3 regions of the Laribacter hongkongensis DSM 14985 genome follow, and region 1 is predicted to be linked to each of the others. Evidence: predicted binding sites of a transcription regulator. Region 1 holds the regulator's gene; each other region holds the start of a gene.
What was found. The regulator FNR, encoded in region 1, switches genes on or off when oxygen is low (the NO sensors DNR and NnrR bind a similar motif). The targets are predictions, from matches to a motif close to TTGATNNNNATCAA.

Region 1 (5,531 bases):
CCCGGCGCAGGACGCCGGGGAAGGCACCGACTTTCATGCCGTGCGAGAAGGGTTTGTCTCAGTCACCCCGCTGTCGATCGACCTGACGGGATACCGGCAACTGGCGGAGCTTCCGGCATGGCTCAATCCCTGACCCAACGCTCTGCCGTCACCGGCAGCGGCCTGACGTCCGACCGGACCCGGCGCCGCATGATCGAGCGCCTGCAGGAACAGGGCATCCGTGACGAACGGGTGCTTGCTGCGCTCTATGCCGTACCGCGCCACCTGTTTGTCGATCCGGCACTGGCCAGCCGTGCCTATGACGACACGGCCCTGCCGCTGGGTCATGGCCAGACCATTTCCCAACCCCTGATCGTGGCACGCATGATCGAACTGCTGCTGGAAGGCCGCACACCCGGGCGCGTACTGGAAGTCGGTACTGGCTGCGGTTACCAGGCCGCCGTGTTGTCGCGGCTGTTTCCCGAGGTGTATTCCGTCGAACGGATCGCCGCCCTGCTGGACAAGGCCCGGCTCAACCTGCGTGCTGCGCGCATGGTGACACCACGGCTGGTACATACCGACGGCCGGCAGGGCCTGCCCGAGGCTGCGCCCTTTGACAGCATCATCGTGGCGGCAGCGGCACCGGCCATTCCGGACGAGCTGACCAACCAGCTGGCAGCCAACGGCCGGCTGGTTCTTCCGGTCGGCAATGATCTCGAACAGCACCTGTGGATGATCGAACGCACCGCCAGCGGACTACGGCGCCAGAAGCTGGATCCGGTGAAATTTGTCCCGCTGCTGTCCGGTCGCCAGTGAAAAATAGTTCAATAAAATTCAGCAAATGCTAATTTTGTTCTGGACATATCCGGGGTGCTTGTTTAAACCTAATTTACTAGAAGGTTAGGATGATGTTTTTGGCCTGCAAACGTGTCGCTCGATTCGCCTGGTGTGGCGGTGTACTGCTCCTGTCCGGATGCAGTGCACTGGAACAACCCGCCGCACCGATTGTCCAGCATGGGAATGCCGGACAACAGGCTGATGCAGCCCCGCGCCCCGTCACGGAAGCCAGTACGGCCTATGCCGCACCGGCAGCCAGCCGGATTACTCCGGTCGGTTCAACGCCTGTCGGTGAAAATGCCACCGCCGGGCAGGCAGACATGACCGGATTACCGGAAACCTATACCGTCAAACCGGGTGACAACCTGTTCAGGATTGCACTGAATCACGGCATGGGCTACCGGGAGCTGGCTGAACTGAACGGCATCAGCAATCCGGCTGACATCAAGGTAGGCCAGACGCTGCGGATCCAGGTCAAGGGCGACGGTCGTGCACCGACAGCTGCCAGTCCGCAGGCAGACAGCAGCCAGCAACCTGCAGGGGTGTCTGCTGCACCGGTTTATGCCACAGGGGCGACCCAGAGCGGTGACGGTAGCATCAAACAACATCCTAAAGGACTGAAACTGCCGTATTCACCCGCAGCAGCCGAGCAATTGGCACGGGAAAGCCAGACGGCCGGCAATACCGCACCTTCGGGTGCAACGGCCACACCGGACAAACCCACTGCACCCCAGGGAGACAAAACTGCCAACAAGCCTGTACCGGAACCAGCCGGCAAAACGGATACCCGTCCTGCCGCCCCGCGCGCAGCCGATGCCGATACGCCCGAGAGCGGCTGGCAGTGGCCTGTAAGCGGATCACCGTCAAAATATGACGAGAGAACCAAAGGGGTAGACATTCCAGGCAAAATGGGTCAGCCTGTTCAGGCTGCTGCCGACGGCAAGGTGGTCTACAGCGGCACAGGATTACGAGGCTACGGAAAACTCATCATCATCAAGCACAACAAGGCTTTCCTGAGCGCCTACGCACATAACAACACCCTCTTGGTCAAAGAGGGACAGGCGGTCCGGAAAGGCCAGAAAATTGCCGAAATGGGCAACTCGGACGCAGACAAGACCAAACTGCACTTCGAATTGCGCCGCTACGGCAAACCGGTCGATCCATATAACTACATGCCGCAGCTCTGAGCCCGCACTCGCCGGAGCCTGACTGGCAGAGGGAAAATACCGACATGAGTAACAACGACATTGACCGTATCGACGATGAAGAAGTAGACGAACTCGAGGAAGACAAGCACGACGAAGAACAGGAAGCTGCAGAGGCTGAAGAGTCCGGCGGTCGTGCCTACGAAGAAGTAGCCGACGTTACCCAGATCTACCTCAATGACATCGGCAACAATGCTCTGCTGACTCCCGACGAAGAACGTGCCTTGGCGCGCCGGGTGGTACAGGGTGACTTCGAAGCCCGGCAGCGCATGATCGAACACAACCTGCGCCTCGTCGTGAACATTGCCAAGCATTACATCAATCGCGGCATGGCTCTGCTCGATCTGATCGAGGAAGGCAACATCGGCTTGATGCATGCACTGGAAAAATTCGATCCCGAGCGTGGTTTCCGCTTCTCGACCTACGCCACCTGGTGGATTCGCCAGTCGATCGAACGCGCCATCATGAACCAGTCGCGCACGATCCGTCTGCCCGTTCATGTCATCAAGGAGCTCAACGTCTACCTGCGGGCATCGCGTCATCTCGAAAGCCAGATTGGCCGCGATCCCACGATCGATGAAATTGCCCACCTTGTCGGCAAGCCACCGGAGGAAGTCCGCCGGGTCATGAGCCTCAACGAGCGCATGGCCTCTCTGGATGCGCCACTTGATATCGACCCCATGCTCACCATCGGCGAATCCATTCCCGACGAGCAGCAGGAAGAGCCGGACATCAAGCTGCACGGCATGCAGGTCAACCGCTACGTCCAGACTTGGCTGAAGCAGCTGACCGACAAGCAGCGGCTGGTCATTGAGCGGCGCTACGGGCTGAATGGCTACGAAATCTGTACTCTTGAAGAGCTTGCAGACAGCCTGAGCCTGACCCGTGAGCGGGTTCGCCAGATCCAGATTGAAGGACTCGAAAGCCTGCGGCGCATATTGCGACGCAAAGGTATCAGCAAGGACATGCTGTTCTAGCCAGAGCAAGAAAAAGCCCGCCATATGGCGGGCTTTGACAGCAATAACGAAGTGATGAAGACGAAATCAGGATTGCGGTGGTTGTGTGGCGGGAAGACATCCGCCTACCAGATCTTTCAGACGCTCGGGCTGAATCAGCTGGATATGCTTGTGCTCGACCGTAATCCAGCCTTGGGACTGGAACTTGGACAAGGTCCTGCTGACCGTTTCCAGCTTCAACCCCAGAAAGGAGCCGATTTCTTCACGGCTCATGCGCAGGATGAAATCGTTGGCTGCAAAACCGCGTGCCGAAAAGCGTTGGGACAGGTTAAGCAGGAATGCAGCCAGACGCTCCTCGGCCTTCATGTTGCCCAGCAGCAGCATGACCGACTGGTCTCGAACGATTTCACGGCTCATCAAGCGGAAGAAATGATGCTGCAGCGACGGAATCTCGCGCCCAAGGCTCTCCATGCGGACAAATGGCAATTCGCAGACCTCGGCATCTTCCAGTGCGACCGCATCACAGCCGTGGGCACCACTCGAAACACCATCCAGCCCCAGAAGCTCGCCGGACATCTGGAATCCGGTCACCTGCTCGCGGCCATCATGACTGGAAATGCAGGTCTTGAAAAAACCGGTACGAATCGCAAACATCGACTTGAACGGCTCGCCAGCCCGGAACAGGTATTCACCACGTTTCAAGCGCCGGCTTTGACGGATGACCGCATCAAGCTGACTCATCTCCTCCCGGTTCAAACCGATGGGGAGGCACAGCTCACGCAGGCTGCAGCTTGAGCAAGAGACCTTCAGTGTATGGGCGCAGATCGGGTTGTGTTCGGCCATAATATGCAAAAAGGTTAACTTTCAGTCCGGTCTTGACCATCATCAAAGGTTAGACTGTCCCACTCAGGCAAAGTACAGCAGTGCCTGAAAGGTATACCCAGATGACAAATTTTACTGAATCAGGCATCACGCCTGTGCAGTTCGTTTTTGACCGCGAACTGATCGAAAAACTCGATGGAAGCGGCCCTCGCTACACCTCCTACCCCACAGCGGATCGTTTTACTGATGCATTCAGCGAGGCCGATTATCACCATTGGCTGAAACAAAGGCAAATCGGCGCCTGCGCCCGAGGCGTATCATTATACGCTCATATTCCTTTCTGCAATACCGTTTGCTACTACTGCGCCTGTAACAAGATCATCACCAAAGACAAGTCACGCGCGGATACCTATCTGGATTATCTCGAGCGCGAACTGGCCCTGCATGCCGAGTACCTGCAAGGTCACCCGCAGCTGGCCCAGCTCCACTTTGGCGGAGGCACACCCACCTTCCTGTCGGATGCACAGATGACGCGCCTGATGCAGGCAATCGGCCGTCACTTCCAGCTCGTACCGCATGGCGAATACTCAATCGAAATCGATCCGCGCAAAGTCACGGCAGACAACGTCAAACACTTGGCCAGCCTTGGTTTCAACCGCATGTCGGTCGGCGTACAGGACTTTGACCCGCAGGTACAGACAGCCGTCAACCGCATCCAGAGCCTGGAAGAAACCCGCGCCGTCATTGATGCAGCACGAGCCAGCGGCTTCAAGTCCGTCAGCATCGACCTGATCTACGGCCTGCCGCACCAGACACTCGAATCGGTGCAGACCACGCTGGAAACCGTGCTCGAAATCCGTCCGGACCGGCTGGCTTTCTACAACTATGCACATCTGCCCACCCTGTTCATGCCGCAGCGGCGCATCAACGAGGCAGACCTTCCGTCACCATCGGCCAAGCTCGACATCCTGCAAATGGCCGTACAGACCCTCACCGATGCCGGTTATGTCTTCATCGGCATGGATCACTTCGCCCTGCCGGACGACGATCTGGCGGTTGCCCTGCGACAAGGACGCCTGCAACGCAATTTCCAGGGCTACTCCACCCACGCCGACCATGACCTGATTGCCATCGGCGTATCGTCCATCGGCAAGGTCGGTGCCAGCTACCACCAGAACGAAAAGGACATCGAGCGCTACTATGCCGCGCTGGATGCCGGTCATCTTCCGGTCATGCGCGGCATGCACCTGTCGGCGGACGACCTGCTGCGCCGGGCCATCATCCAGGCCCTGATGTGCCGCTTTGCCCTGTCGATGGATGCCATGGGAGAAAGCTTCGGCATCGACTTCCGGCAATACTTCGCCCCCGAGCTGGAACGACTGGCCGACCATGCCGATCTGGGACTGCTCACGATGGACGAAGAGTGGATCACCATCACGCCCAAAGGACGCTTCCTGATCCGGACCATCGCCATGGTCTTCGACCGCCACTTGCGCGAACGCACGACCAAAGCCAGGTACTCACGCACGATCTAGCGCCCACCCGGGCCGTAGCCGTCCCCGCCAGCGCAGGGATCCGGACTGACGGAACACAGGCCTGAGCCAGTTATTGCATGCACGGATGCCCCAAGGGGCATCCGTCTTTTTGTTTGTGTGGATACCAAGCGGGGTCCCCCGTCTGTCACCAGATTGCCCCCGGTTCGCACCCGGCAACCACCAGGCAAACCATGGCA
Region 2 (5,531 bases), on a different contig from region 1:
AGTACCGAAATGGCGGGTGTGATCATCGCATCGCCGAAAAACAGCGTGGCGCCCAGGATTCCGAGGCCCAGTCCCAGCGCGGCCAGATGGCGGTGCCGGCCTGCCAGTTGCTGGACGCGCGCGGCCAAGGCCAGTGCTCCGCCCTCGCCATTGTTGTCGAAGCGCAGTACCAGCAACATGTACTTGAGCGAGATGATGATCAGCACGGACCAGAACAGCATCGACAGGGCAGCCAGCACGTGCAACTGGTCTGGCACAAAGCCGTTATGCCCGGCAAATGCAGCCTTGAAGGCGTACAGCGGACTGGTGCCGATATCGCCGTACACCACGCCCATCGCAGCCAGGGCCAGTGCCCATGGCCGTTGTGGCTTGCTCTCCTCGTTCATGTGGCTTCCGTAACTTCTTTTGAATGGAGTGCGTCCGTACTGTCCAGGCGTGATGATTGGCTGCCTGCAAAATCTTTTCTGTTCAAGAAGATGATGCCGGTCATGCCAATGGTGTTCGTATTCGTGCCATTTTGGACATGAAGTGCGTCAGGTCTGCCAAGGAGTATAGGCACTCAGAAACAAACTGATTAAGAAGCCTTGTTTATAGTCAACAAACAGAACCCATATCGTTTGTCTGACGGAGGATGGGTCATCACGGTCGTAGCACACCGTTTCAGCAGGGGGAAGGAGTTGAGAGCGATGCCCTGGTTTTGACGGTGCTTGCTGCCTGACAAGGCATGACTTAACACCCGGTTCTTGGCTCGGAGAGTCATTCTTCTCTTCTGCCGGTCGTACCAGAGGTCTTTACGCAGCAACCCGCATTTCCGGGGAGGGCTGGTCCGGTATTGCCGGATTACAGCTCGAACCAAAAAAGCTCCGGCTGCGTGCCAGCACCTTATTGCGTTCGTTATCGACCATGATCATGTGGTAACTGTCGGTGAGCGGCATGAACTCCACCGAGCCACCCAGCCGGTTCATCAGGTAATGCGCCGAGCGAGGACTGGTAATGTCATCTTCATCTGCATGCACGATCAGTGTCGGACAGCAGATTTCAGCCAGTCTTTGCCTGAGATGCCGACGCAAGCGGTCTACTTCGCGAATACAGGCCAGCGGTACATATGCGTAATGGAACCCATCTCCGCGCTCGAAACGCTGCTGGATGATCTTGCGCAAACGAGGGTTCTTGATGCCGAACGGCTCGTTTTCCGGTACGCGCATGCGCCTGGCCAGCCCGGGAATGCGGTAGACGATATGCCGCGCCCAGGTCAGTCGCGGCAGGCTCCAGCCATCCAGAAACATGGGAGGAGCATAGAGGGCCAGGCGGCCATCGTGCTTCTCCAGCCGGGCGACTTCGAGTGCCACCAATCCTCCCAGACACACGCCGGCCAGATGTACTGCGCCATGCCTGGCCTTGAGTTCGCGGTAGCTGAGGCGGATGGCTTCAACCCAGTCCTGCCAGTGAGTCCTGAGCAAATCAGCGGGCAAGCTGCCATGCCCTGGCAGGAGTGGAGAGTGGGTGACAAAACCGGCATTTTCCAGCGTTTTGCCTAGCGCTCCCAAGTCGTACGTCGTCCCGCCCAGTCCATGAACCAGTAAAACAGCCGGCTGCGAAAAAGCCATTATGCATACTCAAGACCAACAACAATGCGATCAGTATGGTTGATCCGGTTTTGTTTACAAGTGACATTTTTTCCGGAGAAAAGACGTGTGCCCGGTGTATTCGATATGTCGCTGAAAAGGCAAGCCATATAGTGTTTCGCCTTCAACAAGTACGCTTCAACATGCAGTCGATTGCCTATAGTGGTGGCACTGTGGTGCCCGGCAAAAGCACGGCAAACCTGTCCATGTTCCTGCCTGTCCAAATCCTTGTACGGCTTTCAAGGCAAAGCGCTCACTGCCATGACTTCTGAGGTTTCTTCTTCTGTCCCTTTGCCACGATTCTGGCGCGGCATTGCCGGAGCCATTGTGGCGACACTGGTGCTGGAACTGCTTTTGCGATTTGCAGCCCCGCTGGTGATCGGGCATGTCGTCCGCCCTGCCCTGCTGGTAAACCGTCTGCTGGGCCTGCCGCCGGCCAGTCTGGCAGGTACCGTGGTGCATCTGGCTCTGGCGCTGGTCGTGCTGCCCCTGGGATTTGTCTGGATCATCGAGCGGCTGGTTCCCGGTTCGCTTCATGCCCGGGCGCTGGTGTATGCCTTGTTGCTGGGAACGCTGATCGGCATGGTGTTGCTGCCATTGGCCGGAGTCCCGGATTTTTTCGGAAGCCAGCGCGGGGGGGTTTTTGTTTACCTGGTGCAGATCCTGTATTGCGGTCTCTTTGCCGGCCTGCTGGGAGAACGGCGATAAATCCTGTTGCGGTCTGAATTCCGACTAAATTACTCGGAATTGGCATGCCCGTTGAGATTCGATAAACTTGCGCCTTGCCGGGCTGCTGAAATATCGAGGCAATGCGAGTCTTGCAGTCCTTATGCAATCACCATACGAGAGGAATCCTTACATGGAACACAAACTGCCCGAACTGCCGTACGCCCTTGATGCACTGGTTCCGTTCATGTCGCGTGAAACGCTGGAATACCACTACGGCAAGCATCACCAGACCTATATCACCAACCTCAACAACCTGATCAAGGGCACCGAATTCGAAAACGCCCCGCTTGAAACCATCGTCAAGCAGTCCAGCGGCGGTGTGTTCAACAACGCAGCCCAGACCTGGAACCACACCTTCTTCTGGTTCGGGTTTGCACCGAATGCCAGTGGCGAAGCGCGTTTGCCGTCGGGCGCCCTGGCCAGTGCCATCGATGCCAAGTGGGGCAGCCTTGAAGAGTTCAAGAAAGCCTTCAACGCCGTTGCTGCCGGCACTTTCGGCTCTGGCTGGGCCTGGCTGGTAAAGAAGGCCGACGGCTCGCTGGATCTGGTTTCCACCAGCAATGCAGCTACGCCGCTGACAACCGATGCAACGCCGTTGCTGACCTGTGACGTGTGGGAACACGCCTATTACATCGACTATCGCAACAGCCGCCCGAACTATCTGGAAAACTTCTGGAAGCTTGTCGACTGGAACGTGGTTGCCGAGCGTTTTGCTGCCTGATCCAGACCGGACCAAAAATCAACAAGGAGGCTTTGGCCTCCTTTTTTCTTGTTGATTTTGTGGGAATAATGCAATTAAACAGCTTCAAGATTGTCTCATGACGATTGGCTTGATTATCGTCAAGCCAATCGCCATCAATCGAAATGACAATGCCTTTACGGATTCTTGACTATTGCTAAGGAGCACGTAGATGGAACTCTGGAAAGAATTGCTCAGTTCGGAAGTCGGCATCATGAGCCTGATCGTGATCGCAATTGCATTTATCGTCCCGATCTACTGTGTCCGTTACTTCATGCGCAAATCACATGAAGATCCGTGTCAGACCGCCAAACACTGAAACACTGGCGTAAGCATGAAAAAACCCGCAGCCTGAGCTGCGGGTTTTGCTTTTCAGCGGTTTGTCATTGCTTGACCAGATCAAGCGGAACCGGCAGGGATTTGTCCACCGGTTGACCGTCGATGATCTTTTTGGCGGCATCCACTGCCGTCTTGCCGATCAGTTTCGGCTTTTGTGCCACTGTGGCGCTCATCTTGCCGGCCTTGACCGCATTGACCGCATCATCCGTCGCATCAAAGCCCACCACCGTCACGTCCTTCATGCCGGCCGCTTCCAGAGCCTGAACAGCACCCAGCGCCATTTCGTCATTGTGGGCAAACACACCCTTGACGTTCTTGTTGGCTTGCAGGATGTTTTCCATCACCGACAGTCCCTTGGCACGGTCGAAGTCCGCCGGCTGGCGACCCACAACCTTCACGTCCTTGGCCTGGTCGATCACGTCATGGAAGCCCTGGCCACGCTCGCGTGCTGCACTGGCCCCCGGAATGCCTTCCAGCTCCACCACATCACCCTGGTTGCCAATCTTTTCCAGCAGGTATTCCGCAGCCATCTTGCCGCCCGCGACGTTATCGCTGGCCACATGGCTGGCTACCTCGCCACCGTTGACCGAGCGGTCAAGCGTCACCACCGGGATTCCGGCTGTGTTGGCCGCCTTCACTGCACCCACCACGGCATCAGAATCGGTCGGGTTGACCAGGATGACTTTCACCTTTTTCTGGATCAGGTCTTCGATGCTGGCAATCTGCTTGGCCGGATCGTCCTGGGCATCCACCGTAATCAGGGTCAGCCCCTGCTTCTGGGCTTCTTCCTCTGCACCCTTCTTGAGCGTGACAAAGAACGGGTTGGACTGCGTGGAAACGGCCAGACCAATGGCCGGCTTGCCGCCATCCGTTCCGGCGTCCGGTGCCTGGGCGGTTTCCGGACCCTGCTTGGAGCAGGCCGCCACCGCGAATACCAACGCGCCGGCCATCAGGGATTTCATCAGTTTGCTCATTGCTTCTTCCTAGGCATGTGCAGGAGTAAAACCACCGGCAGGAGCGGGATCAAGCCTGCCGGCAGGTGAAAAAAACGCGCGCTTACTTGTGGCGGCGGTCCAGCAGGACTGCCAGCAGGATGACTGCGCCCTTGATGACCTGCTGGTAGAACGACGACACACCCAGCAGGTTCAGGCCGTTGTTGAGCACCCCGATCAGCAAGGCGCCGATCAGCGTGCCGACAATCCAGCCGCGGCCGCCGGCGAGCGAAGTTCCGCCGAGTACGACGGCAGCGATGGCATCCAGCTCGTAGCCTGAACCGGCATTGGGCTGGGCCGAATTCAGGCGGGAGGTCAGGATCACCCCGGCCATGGCCGACAGGGCACCCGACAGGGCATAGACTGCGGGCTTGATCTGGCTGACGCGCACGCCGGAGATCAGGCTGGCTTCTTCATTGCCGCCAATGGCGTACACATGGCGCCCGAACGTGGTCTTGCGCAGCACGAACCACAGCACGGCAAACGCCACCAGCATCCATATCACCGGCACCGGGACCAGCGAGGCCACGTATCCCCCGCCGAGCATGGAGAAAAAGTCACTGTGCAAGCCGGTGACCGGACGGCCATCGGTCACGACCAGTGCCAGTCCGCGGAAAATGGTCATGGTCGCCAGCGTGGCAATGAACGGAGCGACCCGCCCCTGGTAGATCACCACGCCGTTGATCAGCCCCATCACGCCACCGACACCGATGCCCAGCAGGGTGGCCAGCACCGGATCCATGCCGGCGGTGATCCAGCCGGCAATCAGCACGCTGGAAAGCGCCAGGATGGAGCCGACCGACAGGTCAATGCCCCCGGTCAGGATCACGAAGGTCATGCCAAAGGCGATCAGGGCGTTGATCGAAACCTGGCGCATGACGTTCAGGATGTTGTTGAGCGTCAGGAAGTCCGGAGACAGGAAAGTCAGCACAATGCTGATCAGGACCAGCGCAATCAGCGGCGCCAGTTTTTGCAATACGTTCTTGTTGTGTTCGGTGAGCACTTAGCATCCTCCGGTGGCGGCGTGCATGATGGATTCCTGGGTTGCGGTGGCTGCATCCACTTCAGCCGCAATCCGGCCCTCATGCATGACGAGGATGCGGTCGG
Region 3 (5,531 bases), on a different contig from region 1:
TGGCGCAGGTGAGTTCCACCGTGGATGGGCGGCTGATCTGGACGAACGTGTCCGGTTCGCCGCGCAGCACCCAGTCGTTGCGGTCGGTTTCGCCCGGCAGGTAGACCTTGCCGATGCACTGGCTTTCGATCACCGGCCCTTGCCGGGTGACGAGGGTCACCACGGCGGACATGCCCAGTGCCTCACCGGCGCGGATGGTGCGGCCCATGGTGCGGCTGGGGGTGTCGGACTGTGCCAGGATCGGCACCTGTTTCTGGCTGATGCTGGCGATGGTCAGCCCCAGTTGCGCGGCCAGCCATTCGCAGGCGTTCCACATGTACGAGGGCAGGGCCGTGGCTTCGGCGATTTCGCGCTGGAAGGCCTCGGGAGTCAGGCCGACGCCGTGTACCCGGGCCAGGGCGATGCCGTAATCCTCGACGTTGTAGCTGGATACGCCCTCGATGCGGTTGATGCAGTGGCTGGAGCCGGCCAGCGTGGTGATCAGGTTGCCCCAGTAGACGTCCTGGTAGCCGGAACCGGTCAGCGTACAGCCATGCTGTTTGGCCAGCACGTCCAGCCGGCTGGTCAGTGCCGGCGAGGTGGTCCACGGATAGAACGCTTCCTCGCAGGTGGAAATGGCGTTGACGCCATGGCGGGCGCAGCGCTCGAAGTGCGGGTACATGTCGTCCATCAGGCTGCCGACGGCCACGATGGCGACATGGGCGTCGCACTCGGCAAACACGGCTTCGGCATCTGCCCGTACCGGCACGTTCAGGCGTCGCCCGATGCCGGCCACGTCGCCGGCATCGCGGCCGACCAGTGCCGGATCGGTATCGATGGCGCCGACGATCTCGCAGCCTTTCTCCACCAGATAACGCAGGGTGACCTGCCCCATCTTGCCGCAGCCATACTGGATGACCCGTACGCGTTCCATGACCTGCTCCTTAGGTAAAGTGACAGAGGACTGGACCCAGACTACCAGTCCGGCCTTCGGCCGGACTTGCGGTCAGACAAGCCTCTTGTCATTACCGGCTACAGGCCCAGCGTCTGCCACAGCTGGTCGACCCGGGCTGCCACCGCTGCATCCTTGACGATGGGGCGGCCCCATTCACGGTCGGTTTCGCCCGGCCACTTGTTGGTCGCATCCATCCCCATCTTGCCGCCCAGCCCAGACACCGGGCTGGCGAAATCCAGATAGTCGATCGGGGTGTTTTCCACCAGCACCGTGTCGCGCACCGGATCCATGCGGGTGGTGATGGCCCACATGACCTCTTTCCAGTCGCGGGTGTCGATGTCGTCGTCCACCACCACGATGAACTTGGTGTACATGAACTGGCGCAGGAAGCTCCAGCACCCCATCATCACCCGCTTGGCGTGACCGGCGTACTGCTTCCTGATCGACACCACTGCCATGCGGTAGCTGCAACCTTCCGGCGGCAGGTAGAAGTCGACGATTTCCGGGAACTGCTTTTGCAGGATCGGCACGAACACTTCGTTGAGTGCCACGCCAAGCACGGCCGGTTCGTCGATCGGCTTGCCGGTGTAGGTGCTGTGGTAGATCGCGTCGGGCCGGCGGGTCAGGCGGTCGATGGTGAAGACCGGGAACCAGTCCTGCTCGTTGTAATAGCCGGTATGGTCGCCATACGGCCCCTCCAGAGCGTGCAGGTAGCCGTCGATTTCTTTTAACGGGATACCGTGTTCGCTGACGCCGCTGAAGCCGGCTTCGCAGGGGCTGAGGTGGCCTTCCAGCACGATTTCGGCAAAGGCCGGCACTTGCAGGTCGTTGCCAAGGCTCTGGGTCAGTTCGGTGCGGCTGCCGCGCAGCAGGCCGGCAAACTGGTATTCCGACAGGGTATCCGGCACCGGGGTAACGGCGCCTAGGATGGTGGCCGGGTCGCAGCCCAGCACCACCGACACCGGGAACGGTTCACCCGGGCGGGTGCGGCGCCAGTCGCGGAAATCCAGCGCCCCGCCGCGGTGAGCCAGCCAGCGCATGATGACCTGGTTGCGGCTGATGACCTGCTGGCGGTAAATGCCGAGGTTCTGGCGCTTTTTGGCCGGCCCGCGGGTGACGGTCAGCCCCCAGGTAATCAGCGGGGCAACGTCGCCGGGCCAGCAGTGCCAGACCGGCAGGCGGGCGAGGTTGACCTCAGGGCCTTCTTCGACCACTTCCTGCACCGGGGCCCGGCGGATGGTTTTCGGTGCCATGTCGAGCACCTTTTTATATAGCGGAAACTTGTCCCAGGCATCGCGCAGGCCTTTGGGCGGCTCGGGCTCCTTGAGCATGGCCAGCAACTGGCCGATGTCGCGCAGGGCCGACACGTTTTCGGCTCCCATGCCCAGTGCGACCCGCTGCGGAGTGCCAAAAAGGTTGCCCAGCACCGGGCTGGCATAGCGAGTGTTGCCGGTTTGCGGTGCCTCAAACAGCAAGGCTGGTCCTTCTGCGCGCAGGGTGCGGTCGCAGAGATCTGTCATTTCCAGGCGGGGCGATACAGGCTGCCCGACACGTTTGAGTTCGCCCCGGGCTTCGAGGGCCGCGATGAAGTCGCGCAGGTCACGGTAGTGCATGGTGACAATGATGAATGGCTGAAATGTTTCGAGGCTAGGCGGAGACGAAAGATGTGTCAAATTGACAACAACGTGAAGGAATTTGGTGCCAAATCCGTCCGGCAAATTTGATCGAGATCATGGCAAAAGCATGAATATGCCCACGATAGCCATGTGTCGTAAAAATTGACTAATCAATATGGTTAAACTGCCGCCGGACAACTGAAACAGCGCTTGATATTCGAGATAGCGCAACATTTTCCGGTCTGCGGACAAACTTTGGAGAACTCAACATGAAAAAACTGGCTCTGGCTCTTCTGGCAGGTGCAGCCTTTGCTCCGGCCGTTTCGATGGCTGACGCAGGTGACGTGCTGGTGCGCGTACGTGGTTTGTACATCGCTCCGGAAGTGAGCACGTCACAGACTGCCAGCGATCTGGGTCTGAACGTCAAGCAAGCCATGACCCCGGAGCTTGACTTGACCTATATGATCACCAAGAACATCGGCGCCGAGCTGATTCTGGGTACTTCCAAGCACAATGTGACCTCTGGTGGCGGTGACATCGGTTCGGTGTGGGTGCTGCCGCCGACCCTGACCCTGCAATACCACTTCATGCCGGACGCTGACTTCCGTCCGTACGTGGGTGCCGGCATCAACTACACCCGTTTCTACAACACCAACTTCAAGACTGCTGAAGCCGTGACTGGTGCTGACAGCGTCAACATCAAGAAGAACAGCTGGGGCGGTGCCCTGCAGATCGGTGCTGACTACGCCATCAACAAGAACGTGTTCGTCAACCTTGACGTGAAGAAGGTATGGATGGACACCAAGCTGATGGTTAATGGTGAAGATGCTGGCAAGATCAAGATCAACCCGTGGATCATCGGTGTTGGTATCGGCACCAAGTTCTGACCGCGTCGCCTGACGTGAGTCATGACGGGAACGGCTGGCCGCTCCCGTCCGTATTTCCCTCTCGTGTTGATGTGATGTTTGACGGCGCGCACCCCGCGCCGTTTTTCTTTGCGGACCCGGCAGGCTTCCCCCTCTAGAATGCAGTGTTTAGCTGTTTGCTGTTGAGGAAACGTCACACCATGACGCACTGGATCCATTCCGCCATCGCCAAGATCGAGGCCGATTTCAATCGCTCGTCCGATACCCACCTGATTCCGCTGACGATACCGGCGGTTCCGCACATCCACCTGTATTTCAAGGACGAATCGACCCACCCTACCGGCAGCCTCAAGCACCGGCTGGCCCGGTCACTGTTCCTGTACGGCCTGTGCAATGGCTGGATCCGCGAAGGAACGACGATCATCGAGGCCTCCAGTGGCTCGACCGCAGTCTCCGAAGCCTACTTTGCCCGCCTGCTCGGCTTGCCGTTCATCGCAGTCATGCCGCGCGGCACGTCGGCGGAAAAAGTCCGGGCCATCGAGTTCCAGGGCGGGCGCTGCCATCTGGTCGAGGACCCGGCCACCATCTACGACGAATCCCGCCGGCTGGCGCACGAACTGGACGGCCATTACATGGACCAGTTCACCTATGCCGAACGGGCGACCGACTGGCGCGGCAACAACAACATTGCCGACACCATTTTCCGGCAGATGCAGCTTGAACCGTTCCCGATCCCGAGCTGGATCGTCTGCGGAGCCGGGACCGGCGGCACCTCGGCCACGTTCGGCCGTTACACCCGCTACCAGAAGCTTGATACCCGCGTCTGCGTGGTCGATCCCGAAAACTCGGTGTTCTACGACAGCTACTACACCGGTGACGACGCGTTGACCTGCGAGGGCGGCTCGGGCGTCGAAGGCATCGGCCGGCCGCGGGTCGAGCCATCGTTCATTCCCAGCGTCGTGGACCGGGTGATCCGCGTGCCCAATGCTGCCAGCTATGCTGCGCTGCATTTCCTGTCCGAAGTCCTGGGGCGCAAGTGCGGCGGCTCGACCGGCACCAACCTGTTCGGCGTGTGCGAACTCGCCTCGGGCATGGTGGCGCGCGGCGAGCAGGGCGCCATCGTCACGCTGATCTGCGACTCGGGCGAGCGTTATCTCGACAGCTATTTCAATCCGGACTGGCTGGAAGCCCAGCGCATCGACATCACCCCGTGGCTGCTGCGTTACCGCTGCTTTTTCGAAGAAGGCCGCTGGTAGCCGGCAAGCCCCCAAACGCTGTTTTTCCCCGCTTCACAGCGGGGAAATCCGCGCCGGGAAAACACGGGAAACGGCAGGCGGATTTTTCTGGCCGGATTCTGGCCAAATCAGGTTTGCACCGGGGGGGGTTTTGCCTACAATAGCGCCCTTTTTGGGCGGGGGAAAACATGGCTCTGCTTGAGATTCGCAACGTCGTCAAACGCTTTGGCGACTTTACGGCGGTGAACGGCGTCAGCATCTCGGTCGAGGCTGGCGAATTCTTTACCTTGCTGGGGCCGTCCGGCTGCGGCAAGACCACGCTTTTGCGGATGCTGGCGGGCTTCGAGCAGCCGGACTCCGGCCAGATCCTGCTGGATGGCAAGGACGTGTCGCTGGTGCCGCCGGAAAAACGTCCGGTGCATACGGTGTTCCAGAGCTATGCCCTGTTTCCGCACATGACCGTGCGCGACAACATCGCTTTTCCGCTCAAGATGGCCGGCTGGGCCGCTGACAGGATCGCCACCCAGGTGGATGAACTGCTGGAAGACGTGCGCCTGACGCAGTTCGGCAGCCGCTTTCCGCACGAGCTGTCGGGTGGCCAGCGCCAGCGCGTGGCGATTGCCCGCGCCTTGGTGGACCGTCCGCGCCTCCTGTTGCTGGACGAGCCGCTGTCGGCGCTGGATGCCAAGCTGCGCGAAGAAATGCAGATCGAGCTGATCAACCTGCAACGCGAAGTCGGCATCACGTTCGTGTATGTCACCCATGACCAGGGTGAAGCTCTGGCCCTGAGCCACCGCATTGCCGTGATGAGTGCCGGTTCGGTCGAGCAGCTCGACATTCCGGAAACCATCTACTCCTACCCGAAAAACCGGTTTGTCGC

Region 2: the regulator FNR is predicted to act here: its motif matches at 3,185-3,198, upstream of G542_RS17855 (DUF3149 domain-containing protein).
Region 3: the regulator FNR is predicted to act here: its motif matches at 2,655-2,668, upstream of G542_RS0115370 (OmpW/AlkL family protein).

Annotation. Positions count from the first base shown of each region.
Region 1 covers NZ_AUHR01000006.1:149,598-155,128, forward strand. The annotation lists gene surE (5'/3'-nucleotidase SurE) at 1-133, shown strand, start outside; gene G542_RS0107705 (protein-L-isoaspartate(D-aspartate) O-methyltransferase) at 118-795, shown strand; gene G542_RS0107710 (peptidoglycan DD-metalloendopeptidase family protein) at 885-2,003, shown strand; gene rpoS (RNA polymerase sigma factor RpoS) at 2,048-2,998, shown strand; gene fnr (fumarate/nitrate reduction transcriptional regulator Fnr) at 3,065-3,820, opposite strand; gene hemN (oxygen-independent coproporphyrinogen III oxidase) at 3,922-5,334, shown strand.
Region 2 covers NZ_AUHR01000003.1:235,180-240,710, forward strand. The annotation lists gene G542_RS0104195 (potassium transporter Kup) at 1-386, opposite strand, end outside; gene G542_RS0104200 (alpha/beta hydrolase) at 792-1,607, opposite strand; gene G542_RS0104205 (hypothetical protein) at 1,887-2,333, shown strand; gene G542_RS0104210 (superoxide dismutase) at 2,485-3,075, shown strand; gene G542_RS17855 (DUF3149 domain-containing protein) at 3,266-3,412, shown strand; gene rbsB (ribose ABC transporter substrate-binding protein RbsB) at 3,477-4,406, opposite strand; gene G542_RS0104225 (ABC transporter permease) at 4,489-5,427, opposite strand; gene G542_RS0104230 (sugar ABC transporter ATP-binding protein) at 5,428-5,531, opposite strand, start outside.
Region 3 covers NZ_KE383998.1:90,204-95,734, reverse strand. The annotation lists gene G542_RS0115380 (NAD(P)H-dependent amine dehydrogenase family protein) at 1-913, opposite strand, end outside; gene ubiD (4-hydroxy-3-polyprenylbenzoate decarboxylase) at 1,012-2,547, opposite strand; gene G542_RS0115370 (OmpW/AlkL family protein) at 2,820-3,437, shown strand; gene G542_RS0115365 (PLP-dependent cysteine synthase family protein) at 3,617-4,672, shown strand; gene G542_RS0115360 (ABC transporter ATP-binding protein) at 4,840-5,531, shown strand, end outside.